2 regions of the Spirillospora sp. NPDC048819 genome follow, and region 1 is predicted to be linked to the other one. Evidence: riboswitches for the same ligand, from Rfam matches in the RefSeq annotation. Region 1 holds a riboswitch; the other holds the start of a gene.
The links. A riboswitch is a leader RNA that binds a small molecule or an ion and turns the genes downstream of it on or off. The one in region 1 is predicted to bind cyclic di-AMP.
Positions count from the first base shown of each region.

Region 1 (4,428 bases):
TCGGGCGACAGGGCGAGGACGAGGCCGTCCGCCGCGGAGAGCCCGGACCGGCCCGCCGCCCCTGACGTCCAGCGCCGCCCGCCGCCGGCCGCGTTGAGCGCGGTGATCTCCTCGCGGCCGAAGACGACCACCGGGCCGGTGGCCGCCAGTTCCCCGCTCGGGAGCCTGTCGAAGTCGATCTGATGCGTCCACAGGGCCTCGCCCGTCCTGGAGCGGACCGCGCTGATCTGCCTGCCTTCGTTCAGGGTCAGGTACGTCACGTCGCCGCCGGGCACGGCGGAGGAGCCGCCGTCGCGTTTCCACAGCACCTTGCCGGTGCGCGCATCCAGTGCGTGGACGATCCCGGTGCTGTCGTCCCCGTCCCTCTCGATGCCGTTGGTCAGCACCACCCCACCGGCCGCGGCGAGGGTCAGGGAGTCCTCGCTCACGCGGCGCGTCCACAGCGAGCGTCCCTCGGGTGGCGGCCCCTCCGGCGCGCCGGTGCGCCGGGCCCCGGGCTGCCGCGATCCGCCGCTCCGGTCCCGGGTCCGCCGCCACACGAACGTCCCGAGGCCGCCCGCCGTCATGACGCCCGCGCCCACCCCGGCCAGGATCGTCCGGCGGGTGAGGCCCTCCGCCGGGGGCGCCGTGCCCTGGACCGCTTCGTCCGGGTCGTCGGTCGGCATCTGCCCGACCGCGGAGTCCCGGTCCGCCGGATCGTCCGCCGGGGCCCGCGTCAGCGTCTCGGCCTCGGCGGTCCGGCGGCCGATCTCCGCCGCGACCGCCGGCGGCAGCCACCGGGCGCCCAGCAGCGACGGCTCGTCCGCACCCGGCGCCTCCAGCCGTTCCAGCACGCCGGCGGCGGACGGACGCCGCCCGGGGTCGACGTGCAGGCACGCTGCGATCAGGCCGTGCAGCCACGGTTCGCCGATCGCGTCCAGATCCGCCCGCGTCGTCATCGCCCGCAGGTCGCGCGACCGCGCCGGCCCGGACCCGAACGGCTCCGCCCCGGTCGCCGCGTACGCCAGCGTCGCGCCCAGCGAGAACACGTCGGCCGCCGGCCCGACCCTCTCCCCGCGGATCTGCTCGGGAGCCATGAACCCGGGCGTGCCGATGGGCGCGCCCACCCGCGTGATGGCCGTCGCGTCCTCCGGGCGGGCGATCCCGAAGTCGATCACCCGTGGACCGCCGGCGGTCAGCATCACGTTGCCCGGCTTCAGGTCGCGGTGCACCACGCCCGCGCGGTGGATGTCCGCGAGGGCCTCGGCCAGCCCGGCCGCCAGCGGGCGGACGGCGTCCGGCGGCAGCGGGCCGAAGCCGCCGACGGCCTCGCGCAGCGACAGCCCCGGCAGGTAGGCGGTGGCCAGCCACGGCGACGCCGCGTCCGGGTCGGCGTCCAGCACCGGCGCGGTGAACGCCCCCGACACCCGCCGGGCGGCCTCCACCTCGCGGCGGAACCGGGCCGCGTACCGGGGCTCGCCCGCCAGCGACCGCCGGACGACCTTGACCGCGACCGGCCGGCCGGCCCTCGACCGCCCCAGGTAGACGACCCCCATCCCGCCCGCGCCGAGCCTGCCGAGCAGCCGGTAGGGACCCACCCGGTGCGGATCGCCACGCCGAAGCGGCTCCACCCCCCGTCCCCCTCCCGCCGCCGGACTCCCGCGGACCATCGTCCGGGATCATCCACCGGGACCGGTCCCGGCGTGACGGAAGTGTAATCACGGCGTGAGATCCGGTGATCACGGTCGGCCAGACGGGGACGCGGCGGGCGGCGGCCGCGCCGCCCTCCGGCTGCTGGCCCGCGTCCGGTACTCGCCGGCCGACCTCGGCGTCGTTTAGCCGCCGCCGCACACGGCTCGCGGTCGGCGACGTGTCCTTCACCGGGCTTGACCTGGGATGCCGTCGGTTTGTGGCGTGTTTGCATTCTCTTGAGCCTTTGGTACGTTCTGTCCGAATTCGGCGCCCGCCATGCGCCGTGGCCATCGACCAGTCAGTCCGCCTCATCCTCAGCCCACGGCTCAGGGTGAGGGCGGCGACGCCGAGTCCGCGTTCTGCGGAGCCGGGGAACCAGCGCGAGACGTCCGGGCGACCTGCCCGTGCCGTCTCGCAGGGGTGAATCGACGCCTTCCCGTCATGTCCGAGAAGGGTCGTAGGGCGACTTCCACGTCCGAATCCGTCAGCTAACCCGGTAGGCGGTATGGAAGGAGCAACTGCAGTGCTAAGTCGGCACTTCAAGAAGAACGGGTACCACGCGCCGCTGATGGGCGCCGTCCTCGCCGGTTCCCTGGCCGGCACCCTCGCCCTGATGCCGCTGGACGGAGGTTCGGGCGGTTCCGGCGTACCCGCCTCCGCGAAGGTCTCGGCGGACCCCGACGAACGAACGGGCTCCTCCAGGCAGGCGGAGGAAGCGCCGAGCGAACCGCCCGCCGAACCGCCGGCGGACTGCGACCCTTCGGACACCGACCACGGCTACCCCAACGGCCGCGTCCCGGTCGATGAACTCTGCCCTCTGCCCCAGCGGGACGAGTTCCTGCGGGCCGACGCCGCGGTGGCGTTCTACAAGCTCAACGCGGCCTACCAGAAGCACTTCGGTGACGAGATGTGCGTGCGGAGCTCCTACCGCAGCTACGAGAAGCAGGAGCAGCTGTACCGGACCATGCCTTCGGGCATGGCCGCGCGCCCGGGCAACAGCAAGCACGGGATCGGCATCGCCGTCGACCTGTGCGACGGCGTCCAGGACGCCGATTCACCCCAGTTCGAGTGGTTGGAGGACAACTCCGAGAAGTACGGCTGGATCCACCCGGCCTGGGCCTACAGCAACCCGTACGAACCCTGGCACTGGGAGTTCGACGTCGGCCAGGACGACTAAGCGTGCTGCCCTGAGAGGGGCGTGCCCATGGCGCCGGGGCCGGCGGCCAGGTCGGCGAACGGCAGCGGGCAGCCCCGCTCCCCCGCGCAGGTGACGAGGTCGTCGCACCCGGCGTCCAGGGCTCGGCGCAGCGTGTCCGCGATGGTCCGCAGGTCGGCGATCTTGGCCTCGACCTCGGCGAGCTTGGCGCCCGCCCGCGCCTGCAGCCCGGCGTCGGCGCGGCGGTGCCGGTGCGTCCCGGCGTCCAGCAGCTCGGCGACCTCCTCCAGGGTGAACCCGAGCCGCTGCGCGGTCTTGATCACCCGCAGCAGGGTCACCGCCTCCGCCGGATACAACCGGTGCCCGCCCGGCATCCGCCCGGGGTCGGCGAGCAGGCCCCGGCGCTCGTAGTACCGCAGCGTCTGCAGGTTCACGCCGGCCGCCTCGGCGACCTGCCCGCTGCGCAACCCGCCGGACGCGCCGGGCCCGCCCGTGACGGCGGGCCCCGTGACGGCGGGGCGGGCGGGCCCGGTCATCGCCGGCTCCCCGGGCCCGCCAGCCCGGCCGCCCGGGCGGTCAGGGCGTCCAGCACCTCGACGTGCCGGTCCGCGACGCTCACGTCCAGCGTCAGCGCGCCGCCGTCCGCGGTCAGGGTGAAGGTGAAGAACGAGCAGCAGCCGGTCTCACGCATCGCCAGCTCGGCCGCCCGGCCCGCCACGTCCGGCTCGGACCGCAGCACCAGCCGGACGCGTCCCGGCCCCGCGGGCCGCACCTCGGTCACCGCCTCGCCGAACAGCGCGTCGAACTCGGCCTCCCGCAACGGCCGCTCGGCCGTCGGCAGGGTGCACGCCTGCGGCGCCCACCCGGCATCGCCCGGCCCGGGCCGTACCTGTTCCAGTTCCATGCCTCGACGATAAGCCTGTACCCCGGTACCGGATGCAACCCCTCGATCAGCCCGCGGACGTCTGCTCGGCGGGCAGGGGCGAGTACAGGTCGATGCCGTTGCCATCGGGGTCGAGCACGGTGGCGTACCGCATGCCCCAGAAGGCGTCCCACGGCTCCTGGACGGCCGTGTACCCGGCGTCGGCGAGTTCGGCGTACTTGGCGTCGACGTCGGCCGGGGCGCCGAACTCGAAGGCCAGGAAGTTGCGCGGGTCGCCGGAGGGGCGGCTCCATCCGGAGGCCTGGGCGGAGGCGCGGAACTTCTCGGTGTCCAGCATCAGGTGAAGTCCGCCCGGCAGGTCGCAGGCGGCGTGGTCGGGGTAGGCCTCGTCGATGGTGAACGTCAGGCCCAGCCGGGCGTAGAAGGCGATCGTGGCCTGGATGTCGGACACCACGATGTCGATGGTGTTGAGGGTCGGGTTCATGGCCCGCTCCTTACGATCGTGGACGGGTACTGCTCTTCCACCTCCAAGACGAACGGGAGAGGGCCCGATCGGACACCGGCGGCCACCGATTTCCGACGATCGCCAGAGGCGGTGATCCCCCACCACCCCGGGAGGCCCCGCATGAGCGGGGCGGCCGTTCACTGATCCGTGACGAAGGGCTCGTAGAACTCGAACCGGGAGCGCAGGTCGTCCTCGTCCAGGCCGAAATCCGCG
Region 1 is NZ_JBEZGN010000036.1:57,768-62,195, forward strand. It holds gene AB0C35_RS35645 (PQQ-binding-like beta-propeller repeat protein) at 1-1,610, opposite strand, end outside; cyclic di-AMP (ydaO/yuaA leader) riboswitch at 2,006-2,189, shown strand; gene AB0C35_RS35650 (M15 family metallopeptidase) at 2,195-2,848, shown strand; gene AB0C35_RS35655 (MerR family transcriptional regulator) at 2,845-3,363, opposite strand; gene AB0C35_RS35660 (hypothetical protein) at 3,360-3,731, opposite strand; gene AB0C35_RS35665 (VOC family protein) at 3,778-4,194, opposite strand; gene AB0C35_RS35670 (sulfotransferase) at 4,353-4,428, opposite strand, start outside.

Region 2 (4,428 bases), on a different contig from region 1:
GTCCCGGGTGAGTCCCAGCACGTCGCGCAGGGCGGTGGCCTCCGGGACGCGCCCGGCGGTCCGGTAGAGCCGCACGAGCGTCGCCTCACCGTACCGGCCGGCGATCATACGGCAGGCGAGCCAGGCCTCCTGGTAGGACTGTGAGAGGCGTGCGGAGCCGCCGGAGAACGCGTCCGCGGCGGGCAGCCCGGAGGGGACCCGTCCCGCGGCCACTTCGAGGCGCAGTTCGCCGGCCGCCGACCGGACGCCGACATCGGCCCGGAGGTAGCCGACATAGTCCGCGAAGCCCTCGATCAGCCACAGCGGGGTCGTGCGGTCGCGGGCGCCGCCGGTGGCGACATGGGTCAGCTCGTGGGTCAGGACGACGTCGCGTCCGAGTTCGTTGAGGCGGCCGAAGGTGCCGGGGGAGATGACGACACGGTCCTGGCCGCGGCCGCCGTCCGCGGACGGCGTGACGGTGGCGAGGGCGGCGATGTCGCCGAGGCTCTGATCCGGACCGGCGAGCGCGGAGGCGAGGGCCGCGTCGGCGGGCACGAGCGCGACGACCCGCCGCGCCCAACCCCGGCCGACGACGCCGGTGACGACGGGGACGGCCGCGTCCAGGCGCTTCGCGATCTCTTCCAGGCCGGGGGCCCCGGTGGTCGTGGGGTCGCCGATGACGAGGCTCGCGCGGCCCCTGACCACCGTCAGGGGGCCGCCGTCCCAGATGGCGGCGTCGTCCTCGAATCCGCGGGCGGACCCGTCGCCGACGATCGTCCAGCTGCCGGAGCTAAGGGCGAGCGTCAGGTAGCGGGTGCGGACGACATCGCCCCGGTCGAACCCCCGCAACCTGGAGCGCACCTCCATGCGGATGACCGCGACACCTTTCTTCTCGTCCATCGTCTGGGTGGCGATGGCACGTTCCTCCCAGCCGTCCAGCGGGAGCTTGCGGAGATTGCCGTACAGGCGGGACTGGACGTCCTGGAACGCGGCGGGCGCGGTGGCGACCGTCGCGAGGAAGGCGGTCCGGTCTCCGTTCCGCACCGCCCGAGCGCGGTTGGCGAGGACGGTGACGGCGTCAGCGGGGCTGAACGATCCGGCGGCCTGCGCCGCGTCGGCCGGTGGGGTCGCGCGGGCGTCCGGCGTCCCGTCGTCGCCGGAACGCGTGCCGAGGAGCCCCGCGCCGGCGCCCAGCAGCACGGCGGCCCCGCCCGCGCCCAGGGCGAGTGCCCTGCGGCGCGTGACGGGGCCGCCGTGTCCGGCCTGCCCGGGACCGTCCTCCATGCGCGTGATCCTATGCAGCCGGCGGAGGAGGAGGGACGTCAGGACTTGTACTCGGGGTAGCCGTAGCCGACGACGGTGCCGGTCGAGCGTTCCCTGACCCGGACGGCGTTGTCGGTGTTCCCTTCGACCGCCTCGATGGTGCCGTCGTCGATCTTCTTGGTCACCATGCCGACGTGGACGATGTCGCTGATGTCCTTGCCGCCGTTCCAGGCGTAGAAGACGATCGCGCCTGGCTTGGGCTCGCTGCCCCAGCGCCCCTGGTCCCGGAACCACTCGGCGTGGGCGACGGTCCAGGCGTCGCTGCCGAACTGATCGCTGAGGCCGATCTGCTCGCCGATCCATGAGATGAACATGTCGCACCATGCGGCGTCGTCGTACGCCTGAACGGAGCCGCCGTCGCGTGCGACGGTCTCCTCGGCCCGGGTGGATTCGACGTACCACTTGTTGAACTTGGTCTCGCCGCTGCCGTCCTCGGTGATGCCGACCTGCGATTTGGCGAGCTTGATGGCCTCGTCGGCGGTGGGCCGCGACTCCTCGGACGGCTTCTTGGGAGCGTCGGGCTTCGGCTCGTTCTTTTCGGGGCGCTCGCCTTCCTCGCCGCCCTTGCCGGACTTGTTCCGCTTCTCGTCCTTGGAGTCGGACCTGTCCTTGGACGAGGACTTGGAACCGGACCCGGACTTGCCCGAGTCCTCGCCGGCGGCCGGGCCGGCGGCGGTGGCGTGGGTGGGAGCGGCGGCGAACGGCAGGACCGACGCCTGCGCGGTGGCGGCGGCGGTGCCGAGTACGGCGGCGCCGACGATCACGCCGCCGGTCGTCCGCCAGGTGATGGCGAAGGTGCCGGGTTTGCGGTGCTTGCCCGGTGACTTTCTGCGATGCGTGCCTGGCACGGGGGATCTCCTGACTTCCATGCCGCCTACCGGGTTAGCTGACGGGTTCGGGCGTGGAAGCCGCCCTACGGCCTGCTGGGCAGGCCGATTCACCCCGAAAGGACACAGTGGGTCCCCGGCTCCGCGTTCCCCGCGCGTCTGGGCAGGGTGAACCGCGGACTCGGCGGTGGCGGCCCGGGGGCGGGCGCGCCGGTTCGGATGGGGGGCTCCGCCGGGCGGGGGCGCCCGCACGGAGTGAAGGGGAGAGCAGGGCGTGGCCGCACTCGGGCGGCCACGCCCAGGTAACGCTGCGGGTTTCACTCCTTCTTCTTCCAGACGCCTACCGGGTTAGCTGACGGGTTCGGGCGTGGAAGTGGCCCTACGGCGGGCTCTCACCGTTCGGTGGCGAGAGACGCACCGATTCACCCCGGGTGCCGGAATGCCCGTCCAGGGACGGTCCCTGGACTCCGGCGGATGTGGGTCCCCGGTTCCGCGCGTCGGCGGATTCGGCGCTGCCGCTGCGATCCTGGGGGCGTGATGGGGCCCGAGCGCGGGACCTGTCTCCCGCGTGCGAAAGAGCGGCGCCTGATGTTGTGCGTGCGGACGGCGGCCCGTTTGCGGGGACCGTCCTGGGCCTGGCCCGTGGAATCCGCCGTGGCAGCGCTCTCAGCGCCATGCACGCTGCGGGCGTGCGCACGGTGGGGCCGGACCGGCCGGGTCTGCTGTGAGACCGTCTGCGGCACCCTTCGGGTGCCGGCGGCGGCGCGTGGATCGTGCCGCCGGGGGGAGCGGCACGTGGCTCGCGCCGCCGTCACGCGGCAGCTGGATGTGCCGCGTGGGGCCGTTGCGCCTGGTGGGCGCCTCGGGGTCACGGCGTCTGGAGGGCGTCGTGAGTGGTGACAACGTACCAAAGCCCCAACAGATGGCAAACCCCCCCAAAATCAACAACGGACCAGGTCAAGCCTGGTCCGTTGTCGAGAAGAGCTCCGTCACGCCCGTCGCGGGCGCTCCGGGGCGGGGCGTCAGGGGCGCCCCGCGCCGTAGTAATTGCTCAGGTAGTAGCCCGAGGTGATGCTCACGACCTCCACGTTCTTCCCCGTGCGGGGGGCGTGGATCATCTTGCCGCCGCCCACGTACAGGCCGACGTGGCCGAGGCCGCTGAAGAACACCAGGTCGCCGGGCTGCAGGTTGCTCTTGGCCACCCGCTTGGTGGCGGCGTACTGGGAGTTGGTGGTGCGGGTGATGCCGACGCCCGCCGCGGCCCACGCCTTCATCGTCAGGCCGGAGCAGTCGTAGGAGTTCGGGCCTTCGGCGCCGTAGGAGTACGGCTTGCCGAGCTGCGCGTAGGCGAAGTCGAGCGCCGCGCGGGCCGGGCCGCTGGCCGGGCCGTTGTAGGTGCCGCCGACGCCGCCCGAGCCGCCGGACGAGGTTCCGCCGCCGAGCCGCCGCAGCAGGGCCTTCTGCTTGGCGACCTCCTTGTCGAGCTTCTTCTTCTGCTCCTTCAGCTCCGTGGTCTTGGCGTTGACCTCCTCGTAGGCGGCCTTGGCCTGCGCCTCCTCGCGGCGGAGCCGCTGGGCGGTCGCCAGGAACTGGCTGAGCTGGGAGCTGCGCTCCTGCGACAGGTGCGAGAAGACGGCGGCCTGGTCCAGGATCGCCTGCGGGTCGCCGGTGCCGACGAAGCCGGTGACGTTGGTCGTGTCGCCGTTCTTGTAGGCGGCGGCGGCCATCTGGGCGATCTTGGAGCGCTGCTCCTCGAAGGCGGCCTGCTCCTGCTTGCTCGACTTGCTCGCGACCTGGTACTTCTTCTTGGCGATCTTGAGCTTCTCGTTGAGCTGGTTGAACTTCTCGACCTTCTGGTCCATCTGCTCGGCGAGCTTGTCGAGCTTCTTCTGGACCTGTGCCCTGGTCGGCTCGGGGTCGGCGTGCGCCACCACCGGGGGAGACGCGAGGGAGACCGTCAGCGTCAGGCACGCGACGGCCGCCAGGCGGCGGGAGGCGCCTCTTTTGGCCGAACCCCCTCGCCGGTCGCGCTCGTGCGCCGCTTCCCCGATGAGATCATTGGCCACGGTCGGTTTCGCCCCTCTCGTCCACGACATCAGCGGATGACATTAGCGATACGCAACAACCGTCACAACCGGTTCATCACTCTTTGGCGTGCTTCATTCGAAATGATGCGCTATCCGTGTCGGCAAGATCACGGAGTGCGAGGAACGCCTCATCGCGGTGTCATGGCCGCCGCCGCGCGCCGGGCGGGCTAGGAACGGCCGAGGCGGCGCAGCAGCAGCGTGGACGGGCAGGG
Region 2 is NZ_JBEZGN010000002.1:144,041-148,468, reverse strand. It holds gene AB0C35_RS03760 (hypothetical protein) at 1-1,263, opposite strand, end outside; gene AB0C35_RS03755 (CHAP domain-containing protein) at 1,302-2,150, opposite strand; cyclic di-AMP (ydaO/yuaA leader) riboswitch at 2,159-2,326, opposite strand; cyclic di-AMP (ydaO/yuaA leader) riboswitch at 2,452-2,651, opposite strand; gene AB0C35_RS03750 (NlpC/P60 family protein) at 3,152-4,195, opposite strand; gene AB0C35_RS03745 (NYN domain-containing protein) at 4,384-4,428, opposite strand, start outside.
Region 2: it holds a riboswitch for cyclic di-AMP, as region 1 does, so the genes downstream of both, AB0C35_RS03755 (CHAP domain-containing protein) here and AB0C35_RS35650 (M15 family metallopeptidase) in region 1, are expected to answer to the same signal.